2 regions of the Bacillus capparidis genome follow, and region 2 is predicted to be linked to the other one. Evidence: predicted binding sites of a transcription regulator. Region 2 holds the regulator's gene; the other holds the start of a gene.
What was found. Region 2 encodes LexA, which represses DNA repair genes until DNA is damaged. Its sites were predicted from a motif close to CGAACATATGTTCG; they were not measured.

Region 1: JOC74_RS07170 (YolD-like family protein) is a predicted target of LexA. The motif match lies at 3,378-3,391, and genes of this name have one in related genera.

Annotation. Positions count from the first base shown of each region.
Region 1 covers NZ_JAFDST010000002.1:23,255-29,412, forward strand. The annotation lists gene JOC74_RS07145 (ComEC/Rec2 family competence protein) at 1-673, opposite strand, end outside; gene JOC74_RS07150 (hypothetical protein) at 900-1,058, shown strand; gene JOC74_RS07155 (anti-repressor SinI family protein) at 1,255-1,386, shown strand; gene JOC74_RS07160 (DUF421 domain-containing protein) at 1,558-2,139, opposite strand; gene JOC74_RS07165 (DUF421 domain-containing protein) at 2,445-3,119, shown strand; gene JOC74_RS07170 (YolD-like family protein) at 3,421-3,633, shown strand; gene JOC74_RS07175 (recombinase family protein) at 3,890-4,441, opposite strand; gene JOC74_RS07180 (SulP family inorganic anion transporter) at 4,662-6,035, shown strand; partial or broken gene JOC74_RS07185 (hypothetical protein) at 6,034-6,158, opposite strand, start outside.
Region 2 covers NZ_JAFDST010000001.1:597,922-604,079, forward strand. The annotation lists gene JOC74_RS02970 (NucA/NucB deoxyribonuclease domain-containing protein) at 1-296, opposite strand, end outside; gene JOC74_RS02975 (DUF421 domain-containing protein) at 754-1,473, opposite strand; gene JOC74_RS02980 (SGNH/GDSL hydrolase family protein) at 1,674-2,330, shown strand; gene lexA (transcriptional repressor LexA) at 2,495-3,115, opposite strand; gene yneA (cell division suppressor protein YneA) at 3,273-3,584, shown strand; gene JOC74_RS02995 (YneB family resolvase-like protein) at 3,605-4,270, shown strand; gene JOC74_RS03000 (DUF896 domain-containing protein) at 4,345-4,575, shown strand; gene tkt (transketolase) at 4,737-6,158, shown strand, end outside.

The DNA of each region.
Region 1 (6,158 bases), on a different contig from region 2:
TTAAAAAATCCTTGGATGAAGAATCCTTGGAACCATGATGACCCACCTTTAAAACATCAACTTTTGATAATAATTTTTTGGAAAGCATGTCTTTCTCAGACTTTAATTCTGCATCACCACTAAATAAGAAAGAGTTTTTGTTGTACTGAATATGTACGACTGCACTCCAGTTATTTAGATCACTCTTTGCATAGTCTTTCACAGGGCCAATAAATTTGGCTTTAATAGACTTGTCCTTTAAAGACAAAGCAACTCCGTTTTTAGCAGTTTTAACGCCTTTCTTTTCTCTTTTAACTGCTTGTAAAAAGTCCGTGTATGCTTTGGTTGTATGTCTTACTTTTGGTGCATAAATATTTTCGACTCGATAGGCAGCAAGAACCTCGTCTAAACCACCGACATGATCAGCGTCTGGATGGGTTGCAATCATAGCCTCAATGTCATCAACTTTTTGCTTTTTGAGATACTTAAGAACATCCTCTCCTTTGGCTTTGTTGCCAGCATCGATTATGATGTCGTCACCTTTTGGTGTTTTGATGTATATTGCATCCCCTTGTCCAATATCGATGTAATGGACAACAAGATTTTTGCTTGCTGCAGAAACATGAGTTGCTGAAATGTTAGGTATTGCAAGAATAACAATTAAAGCCATAAGAAAAATTTTTAATTTTTTCATATATTCTCCTCCTCTAAGATAATATACCACCATATTCCTAGTATTTCCTACCTATCTATGAAAATTTTTTCATGTAAGGATCAAGGAACAATTTGCTCTCTGATTTTAAAACAATTTTTTTGAAGAACATTGATCATGAAACATCAATTTTGTTAGGACAAGTCGTTTTTACGTCCTTCTCCTTAAAGCTTAGAATAAAGACATTCTTTTGGAGAGGATGATGTTTATGAATAACAAGTTGACCATCGTTGATTTAACTCCTACAGCAAAAGATAAGAGCAGTAAAGTATTTAAAATTTCATACCATGTAAAAGGAGAAGCCATCGAAGGTCACTATTTAGAAGTTCAAATGGGAAATGAGTTCGAATGGGTGCTTATCCTCTAGAATTGGAAATACATAAATATGAAAAACACTTAAGGTTCCTTAGCCTCCAGCTCAATTCATTTCTTGAAAGTGAGTATGGATTTAAACGGAAACGAATTATAATTAACCACATTTCAAATTTAAAAGAACCTCATAATACCGGTGGTCTGTCTTTCTTGAAATGAGAATGTTCTTTTAAATTCCGCATCGAAAGGCATTGCAAATATCGAAATCCATTCAATTAGATGAAGAGTGGAAAGAATTAATATTGGAGGCATTAGCAGCAGGAATCACTTTAAAAGAGATACGAATCTTTTTAAATACTTGGTCGCCAGCCTTGATCGTATAGACATGAGGCGAACGACAGAAAATAATAAATGCATAAAAAAAGAAGCCTATACTCACTGGTAGGCTTCTTCCGTATCAGATAAAGGCATTACTTAAACATATCAACAAAAAACACGGGCTGTTCATTGTTTTCTCTTTTTAATACTCTATATAGACATAAGATAAAGACAAATTAATGTAATTGATTTGGATTTCTATTAGTATGCCCTGAAGTAATTTCATCGAATATATTATTATTTGATTCTTGATTTTGAGATTGAAAATTTAGATATGCAGGATTTATTAATTTTTTAAACTCCCCAACAGTAAGAGGTTTAGCCTCTTCCTTTAATTCATATCCTAATTGACCATTGGGTTCCAACGTCGCGGTTTTAACATCTGAAATTTTAGATATGCCTAGTAACCTTAATCTCATTTCAAGCTGATCAACTGTAAGTCTAAGCTTTTTTAAATTGGTTGTATTTAGATTCCCATTCTCCACTACAACTATTGATTTACCGGTTAAAAATTTTTCAAAAAAATTAAATTTTAGTTGTAAGTATTCCATTATTATCAAGGAAGCAACAAAAATCGATGCAGCAATTATTGTTCTCCAAAGACTATCTTCGATTATTGGCTGTACGATAATCGTACCAATAGATATCATTACAACCGTTTGAGCTAATGTCATTTGTGCTATAGATTTTCTACCCGATATTCTTAAAAGAATAATTCCTGCCATTATCAGGATAAATGATTCCCAAGCAAAATTCACTTATATCACCTATTTTTGTTTTTTCCTAGTATTCGTTTCTTGGTAAATTTTATACAACGCATATTATTAAAAAACACAAGGATTTCGGATTATAAAGAAGATAAAAGTTCCATAAAATATGTTTTAAATGGAATAACAGACTTCTTTATTCACTTCATATCTAATGACTCTAAAATCTTAACCGAGAACAATAATGAAGTATACTTACCCCGCCTTTAATTAAGAATCTTTTTTGCTGGTATTGTTAAATATAAAGAAAGAAATAAACAAAATCTTATGTATGGTTTGATTGGAGTTTTCATAATATGAAAGTCATGTACCTAACGATTGAACTTATTATTGGGTTTTTTCTTCTTTTTATAATCGTCAAATTTGTTGGAAAGAAAATCATAAATCAAATTACACCCTTCACTTTTATTGCCGCTTTAGTATTGGGCGAATTATTAGGAAACGCATTATACGACGACAAAATCGGTATATTTTATATTATATACTCAATGATATTATGGGGCGTTTTACTATTTATGGTCGAATATCTTGGACAAAAATATTTAGCTTTTCGTGGCATCTTTGAAGGAAAACCGTCTGCTCTTATTAAAAATGGAATAGTTGATCGGGAAGAATTGAAAAAAAATCGAATGAATATCAATCAACTGCAAAGCTTACTTCGGCAAAGCGAAACCTTTTCTGTTAGAGAAGTTGCTTTTTGTTACTTAGAAACGAACGGCTCACTTAGCATACTAAAAAAGACAAAATACCAGAAAACTACTCAGGAAGATTTCAATATGCCTATAAAATCCGTTTATGTTCCTGTTACTTTGATTCGCGACGGTGAAGTTTTATGGGATGAATTAAATGATTTAGGTTTTAATAAGCCTTGGTTAGAAAAACAACTCACATCTCAAGGTATTTCTGATTACAAAAATATTTTTTTAGCAGAATGGCTAGAAGGTGATGGATTATTTGTACAAACTTATTAAACAAAAATTCCTTGATGAAGTAATCTTGGGCTGTTTCAAAAGGATAAATAATAGTGGTTTCATACATTGGGCACTTATTGTGTTTGATGAGAAATATTCCAGCGCGTTCGAACACAATGACTCACTCCAATTACTCTGCGACAAGATTTATTGTCGAGTACTTGAAAGATATATGGTGGATCTTGAAATTATAGAGATCTTACATTTCTCGAAGGTTATACCCGTCTAACGTGCTAGGTATTTTTTTACATTGAATTAACAACGTATGTTCGTATATTATACGAAAAAGGAGCTGAGAATTATGAAAGTTACTATGTTAACACCAGGATCAAACATAATATGGGAATCTAGCCGGATGATGCTCCCCGAACACCGAGAGGCTTTGGTTGCACGTAAAAGAGAAATACTGCTAGTCGAAAAGCCAGAGCTGTATCAGCAACATTTTGAGGATATGGAAAACATAATTCATGAATCAATGGAGTTTGTGTTTCCGTTACAGTTTAATGGTGTGTGATGATGGACATTTCCGCGAGATCACACGGCTTGTGGATTACATAAACAAGCAAACTAAACAGTTACATGTTGTGGATAATAACGGGGATGCCAATTTGGTTAAGTTTATTGATATTGTTGATGTAAAAAGGAATTAGCCCTACCATATGGAAGGGCAGCTGTTTTACCAGATTTGGTCTGCGAATTTAAGGAAACACAAAGTGCGACGCGGGGCAAGATAATATGAGACCATGAGAATTTATACACATGTGTCTTCATCAATACTTATTGGAATCCTCTAAGTATCGATACAAAGTCGTTTTACTAATACCGGTTTCGATTGTAATTTGAGCAATGGTAAACTTCCCGCTTAGGTACATTTCAATTGCCCGTTTCACATATCGATCAGGCTTTCTAGGGCGGCCACCAACGCTGCCTCTTGATTTTGCTTCATTTAATCCTGCTTTCGTTCGTTCACTGATAACGTCATGTTTTAATTCTTGAATGTTCTCCATAAACTGAAAAAAAATTTGACCACATTTTTTTGATGTATCAATCTGATCCCGTATCGAAACGAAATCTATATGATACTCCTTAAAAAATCGTGTCAATTCGATTAAATGTCTGGTTGAATTAGCAATACAATAAAGTTTATAAACAACGACTTTATCGCCTTGCGAAAGCGATTGCAGTAATTTATCTAATTCTGTCTGATCGTTTACAACGCCATTTGGTTCATCGTAGATCTTATCACAACCAAATTGCTTTAAAATTGCGATTTGCAAAGTTGTTTCCTCCCGAGTGAATGAACGAGTATAGCCGATAATCACGAAATCATCTCCTGTCTTTCAAATCTATTCATTATTTTAACAAAACTGAGGAAGTATAGATAATGGTTGAGATTTGTCCCAAAAACGATTAGTTTTGGTACAATTTTTTCTAGACTTCTCCCGGGTTCTCTGCTAAAGTTGAAATTGTTAAAAACGGCCCCGGCTTCTATGAGAGTTAGAAGCCATTAAAAAATGAAAAGAATAAGAGGTGTCAATTAAATTGTTACAAAAATTGAATAAGGAATGGTTTGGAAACCCAAAGAATGATATTCTTTCCGGTATTGTGGTGGCTTTAGCTTTAATTCCTGAAGCGATAGCTTTCTCTATCATTGCTGGAGTCGATCCAATGGTAGGGCTGTATGCGTCTTTCTGTATCGCCGTAGTGATTTCATTTGCCGGAGGTCGTCCTGCAATGATATCAGCCGCCACAGGAGCAATGGCATTGCTTATGACCACATTAGTCAAAGATTATGGAATCCAGTATTTATTTGCAACGACGATTTTAACGGGGATTATCCAATTGATATTTGGGGTGCTGAAAATTGCACGCTTTATGAAGTTTATACCGCGGTCGGTCATGGTAGGCTTTGTAAATGCGTTAGCCATCTTAATTTTCATGGCACAGGTTCCTCATTTTATTGGAATTTCGAATCTGACGTATATAGTAGTTGCAGTCACATTGGCCATCATTTATTTGCTTCCGCGCTTTACACAAGTAGTGCCTGCTCCGCTTGTTGCGATTGTAATAATGACAGTATTTGCGATTTTCGCGAATACTGATCTTCGTACGGTCGGAGATTTGGGCCAAATCACACAATCGCTGCCGTCATTCCTGCTGCCGGAAATCCCGCTGAATTTCGAAACATTAGCGATCATTTTTCCGACTTCTCTCGCGTTAGCAGTTGTTGGTTTATTAGAATCCATGTTAACTGCTTCGATTGTAGATGATATGACAGATACAGAAAGCAATAAAAACAGAGAATGCAGGGGTCAGGGGATTGCAAATATTGTCGCAGGGTTTTTTGGCGGCATGGCCGGCTGTGCAATGATTGGGCAGTCAGTTATTAATGTAAAGTCAGGCGGAAGAGGACGATTATCTACTTTCGTTGCCGGTGTGTTTCTCATGTTCTTAATTATCGTATTGGGGGATTGGGTTGTACAAATCCCTATGGCTGCCTTAGCCGGGGTTATGATCATGGTGTCCATTGGAACATTTGATTGGTCCTCTCTTCGAACCTTAACCAAAGTCCCTTTAACAGACACCATCGTCATGGTTGTGACAGTTGTTACCGTTGTAGCTACCCATGATTTATCGAAAGGGGTTTTCGCCGGAATTATACTCAGCGCGATTTTCTTTGTAGCAAAGATTTCCAAGGTTCGGGTAAAATCCCGTCAGGTTGTACACCAACAGCACGTTGAATCCTCTCAACATTTTTACCTCTTGCCCCTCTTCGGATTAGTTTACCTGGATAAGGAACAATTGATGCGTTGGATTTCTTTTTCACTGGCTTTTTGTAGCTGTCGAGCTTTCTGTCTGTATCAGGTCCGTAAATTCCGTCAACGGAAATCCCGACAGCCTTTTGAAATGCTTTGACAGCCACGACTGTTTCATCGCCGTAATGTCCATCAGCGCCAAAACGCGGCAATTTGAATCCAGCAGCAATGAGTTTTTTCTGTAATCCTTTAACTGCTACTCCTTTAGAACCTTTTCTAAGCA
Region 2 (6,158 bases):
GAAGGAACATAGCGGACGCTTGCACCGTATCCGCCTTCTTCGCACTTCGCCATCGGCCATTCGTCGCGGTCGTAAACTGATTTCGTAGGAATGCCCGCCAGCGATTGTTCGCGTCGCTCTTCAGCGCCGTCACGTTCGATCGTGCAGACGGACGGGTGTCCGGCCATGGCGTCGCGGACGTGGTCTCCCGTGTAAGGATACCGATAGAAAGGGAAATTAAGAGTCACGTCATAGCCTGTTGCCGCTTCTGCCTGCGTCGTATGTACGGCAAACAGACCGACAAGACAGCCAACCAGCGTAGCCACAGTCAAAAAAACAGAGAGTAGTACGGCATTACGTTTTTTCACGTCAATCCCTCCAATTTCGATTTCAGGGCAGTTCTTGGACTGCCCAAAATAAACTCTACTGGAGGAATGTAAAACAGGTGTCAACATCAAATGAAGATTATTTAAACCTTTCCAGGGAATGTAATTTTGGTTAATATGTAAGGGCTTTTTTTCTGTCAAGGTGCGCAAACGCCATACAATTCACAAGTTCAGAAAGGGCAGGAGCTGCCATTCAGCCTTATCCAATTTAAAAACAAAATGAATCATTCAATTGGATAAATAAAGAGCGTGTTTTGATAAATCTTTTCAAAACAATTTGTATAGATAATGGTTGTTGTTGTGTTGATCCTTTCTCTAGCCTAAGCCAACCAAAAAACAGATAGACATGTTACACTCCGGGCATAAAATTATAAACAAGTTATGGTGCTTAAAGTTTGTTATTCTCTATAGTGTTAACGGTTAGTGAATGATCTGTGCCTCTAACTGAAGCGTAAATTATATGTTTTATTTGCTGGTATCCATTCGCCGCCAATTCCTTTTTTAACCATTCATCGTTCTTATTAATTAATTTTAAATTTTTCTTTTGAATCTTCCCCTCAATCACAACGGCAATTGGCAATCCTTTGTATTCAACATTTATATGTAAATCCTTCGGAGTAACGGGCACTAACTCTTTTTTAGGTAATATGCTGATTTCCCCATTAGGTTCCAATATCGCATATTCAATATCTTGGATATCCGGGTATCCTGACGCTCTTAGATTCGATAATAATTCTGCCAATGAATATTTGTTCTTCCTTAAGTTATTGTATATAACCTCGCTATGTTTAATAAGAATTGTCGGATTCCCAATAATAAATTGATTAATCCAATTGTACAAGCTTAGCTTTGAAATAATCAGGTGCACACACGTAACGACAATCATACCAATCAGCGCTTGTACAATTCCGTCTATTTTAATTGCTTCAAAAGCTAAATAAGATAAAAAAATGATTGCTCCAAAATCGTAGGGAGTAAGCTGTGCAAGAGCAGATTTCCCCAAAAATTTCACTGCAAAAATAAATACAACAAAGATAAATATTAAATTGACGACAAAAGAAAACACTTCTAACACCTCGTTTGACGAAATGACAGATAGGAAATCCATGATGGCAAAGAGTCGACTATCTTTCATTTTCCAAGTTGTTCATATAATTAACTACTAAAAGAATTATATACAATTGGGAATTTTTCATGATGGCGAGTTTAGAATGCAAAAAAGATTTTCAAAAATGAAGAATAAATAATATGATGAATGTATGAGGAAGTAATAACAAGAACTTTTCTGAGAACGGGGGCAGGTTGAGTATGAATACATTAAGCAAGTGGGAAAACAAGGTATGGCTTACATTAGGGGATAGCATTACAGAATTTGACCAGACCTTTTACAACGGTGTATTTCTTCGCGGGTATCAAACGATCATGAAGGAAACTATGGGGTTTGCAGAATATATCAATCGAGGAGTTTCCGGAAAAACGATGACCGCCAATGATGAAGGTTCAACTCATGTAGTAGGAGAGGCACAAAATCTGAATAATATTGATGTCATCACAATTTTTGCTGGAACGAACGATTATAAATTAAACAAGCCAATCGGATCATTAGGAGCAATTGGCGATACGGAATTTGATACTTTTACGTTTTACGGCGCTTATCGCTCATTACTTGAAAACCTTCTAACGAGAAAACCAACTATAAAAATCTATTTATGGACTCCGTTACAAAGGGACAATGCTGGATATGATGTGAATTACATAAATCCAGCAGGCCATAAGCTGATTGATTATGTAAATGCCATAAAAGCAGTTGGCCAGATGTATGCCGTGCCGGTCCTAGACTTATATTCTGTAAGCGGTATCACAAAGCTGACCTTAAATACATATACTTGGGACGGCCTTCATCCAAACAATAACGGTTATGAGCGTATTGCTGAGATCGCCAAAGGCTTTATGGAAGTGAATTAAGTGAATTAAGCTCATAAAAAGAGAGAGGTGATAGATTCATTTCATTTAACACGACAGATTCAATTGTTTCTAAATTCATGATGCGCAAAAGGCAACTTAATTGAATTCCTTTAAGATATTTTAAATAAAGAAAGAAGTGCGAATTTTCTGCACTTCTTTCTTTATTAATGAATCGTTCTGTATACGCCGATTACTTTCCCTAAAATACTGACATTTTGTAAAATGATTGGCTCCATCAGTGAATTTTCAGGCTGCAAGCGAATGTAATTATCTTCCCTGAAAAAACGTTTTACTGTCGCTTCATCATCATCCGTCATCGCAACTACAATATCCCCGTTGTTTGCAGTGGTTTGCTGCTTAACAATAACGTAATCCTTATCAAGAATTCCGGCTTCAATCATACTTTCACCCATAATTTCCAACATAAATACATTTTCATCAGGAGGAACAAGGCGATCTGGCAGCGGGAAATATTCCTCGATATTTTCTACGGCAGTAATTGGGCTTCCAGCAGTTACCTTACCGATTACTGGTACAGTAACGACCTGGCTCTGAGGGATTTGGACTACCTCGTCCTCCAAAACTTCAATTGCTCTAGGCTTGGTAGGATCACGCCTGATCAACCCTTTTGTTTCGAGCCTTGCTAAATGTCCGTGCACAGTGGAACTTGAAGCAAGGCCGACTGCTTCACCGATTTCTCTAACAGAGGGCGGATAACCTTTGCGTTTAACCTCTTCTTTTATAAATTGCAATATATCGAGTTGCCTTTTTGAGAGCTTTGACAAAATATTCACCTCTGTACGTCTATTTTACACAAATTATAGCATGTTTTTCCTTAAAGTACAAACATAGGTTCGAAAAAAACGATTGACAGAAACATTTGTTCCCCCTTATACTGAAAATAATCATACGAACACACATTCTATCAAGGGGGAGATCAGCGTGAAGAAGGAATCATTTATTTTTTTCTGTCTATTTGCTTTCACTTTATGCGTGTCTATATCTTTTATATCTTTCTTAGGGAAAAGCAGCAGTGATGAGAATTATGTTAAGATTGAAGTTCAAGAAGGTGACAGTCTTTGGAACTTAGCTGAATTGATGGAGGATAAACAGTCATTGAGCAAACAAGCTTTTATTGAGTGGGTAACTGAAAGAAACCATTTGACCACGGATTCTATTAAACCAGGTGATATTTTGGTGCTGCCCGTTGAAAAGGAACATCCGTCCACATATCAGCTCGCTACTGTCGAATGACCGGAGGATAAGCAGAGAAGATGAAAACAGCAATTATTTATGCTCGTGTGAGCACAACAAAAGAACAGCAGGAAACCTCTTTAAAAAGGCAGCTGGAGGAGCTGGCAGGACTAGCTGCTGAAAACAATATGACAGTTGTTCGGACAATATCAGAAAAAGCCAGCGGCTACGATCTAGACCGGCAGGGTGTGTTTGAGCTGCTTGACAGTATGAAAGAATTTAAGGCAGATGCTGTGCTAATCCAGGATGAAACAAGGCTGGGAAGAGGAAATGCTAAAATCGCCCTTTTGCATTGTATATATAAAGAAGGTGCAAGGATTTTTTCAATTTCCCATCGAGGGGAGCTTGAGCTCTCGGAGGCTGATTCTATGGTTTTAGAGATTGTTAGTATTGTCGAAGAGTATCAACGCAAACTGCATAACCTCAAAATAAAAAGGGGTATGAAAAAGGCTGTAAAAAATGGCTATCGCCCGCAAGATCACTTAGTTCCTTTTCATGACGGTACAGGAAAAGAACGAAAGGATGTACCGCTGGAGGAAATCGTTCGGTTACGGGCACGAAAGCTGACGTTCCATGAGATTGCTGCTACGTTAAGAGGGGTTGGCTATGACGTTTCGAAAGCCACTGTCCATCGTCGGTACCAGGAATACATACAAAAAGAGGAGCAAACGAACGAACGCCCATAACCTAAAACCGTTTGGTTGAAATTTGCATTCTTATTTAGTAGGATGTATGAATAAACCACTTGAAGGAGAAGGTTATGCTTTCCAAAGATAAGATTGCCAGAATAAATGAACTTTCAAATAAGTCAAAGTCAGGACAAATTACAGCTGAAGAGCAGGCTGAACAGAAGAAATTGCGTGAAGAATATTTAAAAAGCTTCCGTTCTTCTATGAAAAAAACGTTAAAAGGCGTTACAGTTATTGATCCTAACGGACAGGATGTGACTCCTGAGAAATTAAAAAACGAGAAGCGAAAGGATCTTCATTAATCCGACAGTTCTTTATTCATATTTGCTTTTTCGACTGAGTTTTACTCTCTCTTTAAGGAAATAATTCCTTTTTCTTAAACCACACAAAAAAGTTGTGAAAACATTTAGAGAGTTTTATGATAAAATAGTGTAGTGAATAAAGCACAAGAAAGGGGATAACTATGTCAAATTCAATCGAATCAAAATCTATTGCAACAATTCGGACACTGTCTATAGACGCTGTAGATAAAGCCAACTCTGGCCATCCAGGAATGCCTATGGGAGCTGCTCCAATGACGTATTCTTTATGGGCCAAGCATTTGAATATTAACCCGGAAAATCCTGAATGGTTTAACAGAGACCGTTTTGTTCTTTCAGCAGGTCACGGTTCTGCACTTTTGTACAGCATGCTGCATTTAAGCGGTTTCGATTTGACAATTGATGACCTGAAAAGCTTCAGACAATGGGGAAGCAAGACGCCTGGTCATCCTGAATTCCGCCATACTGCTGGAGTAGATGCAACAACGGGTCCACTTGGACAAGGAATCGGAATGGCAGTCGGAATGGCATTAGCAGAACGTCATTTGGCAGAGACTTACAACCGTGATCATTTTAATATTGTAGATCACTTTACATATGCCATTTGCGGAGATGGAGACTTGATGGAGGGCATTTCTAATGAAGCGGCGTCTTTAGCCGGACATTTAAAATTGGGTCGCCTTATCGTCATGTATGATTCCAATGATATTTCTTTGGACGGAGAACTTCATCAATCCTTCTCAGAGGATGTAAAACAGCGCTTTGAAGCTTTGAATTGGGAAGTACTTTACATCAAAGACGGAAATAATGTTGAAGAAATTTCAGCTGCAATTGAAAAAGCAAAACAAAACCAATCACAGCCTACATTGATTGAAATTAAAACAACCATTGGCTTTGGTTCTCCTAACCGCGCAGGAACATCCGGGGTTCACGGAGCTCCGCTTGGTCTTGATGAAACCAAATTGACAAAAGAAGCCTATAAGTGGACATATGATGAGGATTTTTATGTTCCTTCAGAAGTGTATGACCATTTCCAAACTGAGATTAAGGAATCTGGGAAGAAAAAAGAAAGCGAATGGAACGCGTTATTTTCTGAATATAAAAAAGAATATCCAGAGCTTGCCGCGCTGCTTGAAGCAGGTATAAAAGGAGAGCTTCCGGAAGGCTGGGACAAGGATATCCCTGTATACGAGAAAGGTAGCAAGCTTGCAACAAGAGCTTCTTCCGGAGAGGCACTTAACGGTATTGCAAAGAACCTTCCGTTTTTCTTCGGTGGCTCTGCAGACCTAGCAGGATCCAACAAAACAACAATAAAGAATGCCAAAGATTTTTCAGCTGCTGATTATTCAGGGAAAAATATTTGGTTCGGTGTTCGTGAATTTGCAATGGGAGCCGCTTTGAATGGAATGGCGCTGCATGGCGGATTACGAGTGTTTGCCGGAACGTTCTTTGTATTCTCTGACTACTTGCGTCCAGCTATCCGCCTTGCTTCTCTCATGGGATTGCCTGTTACCTATGTGTTTACTCATGATAGTGTAGCAGTCGGCGAAGATGGACCGACGCAT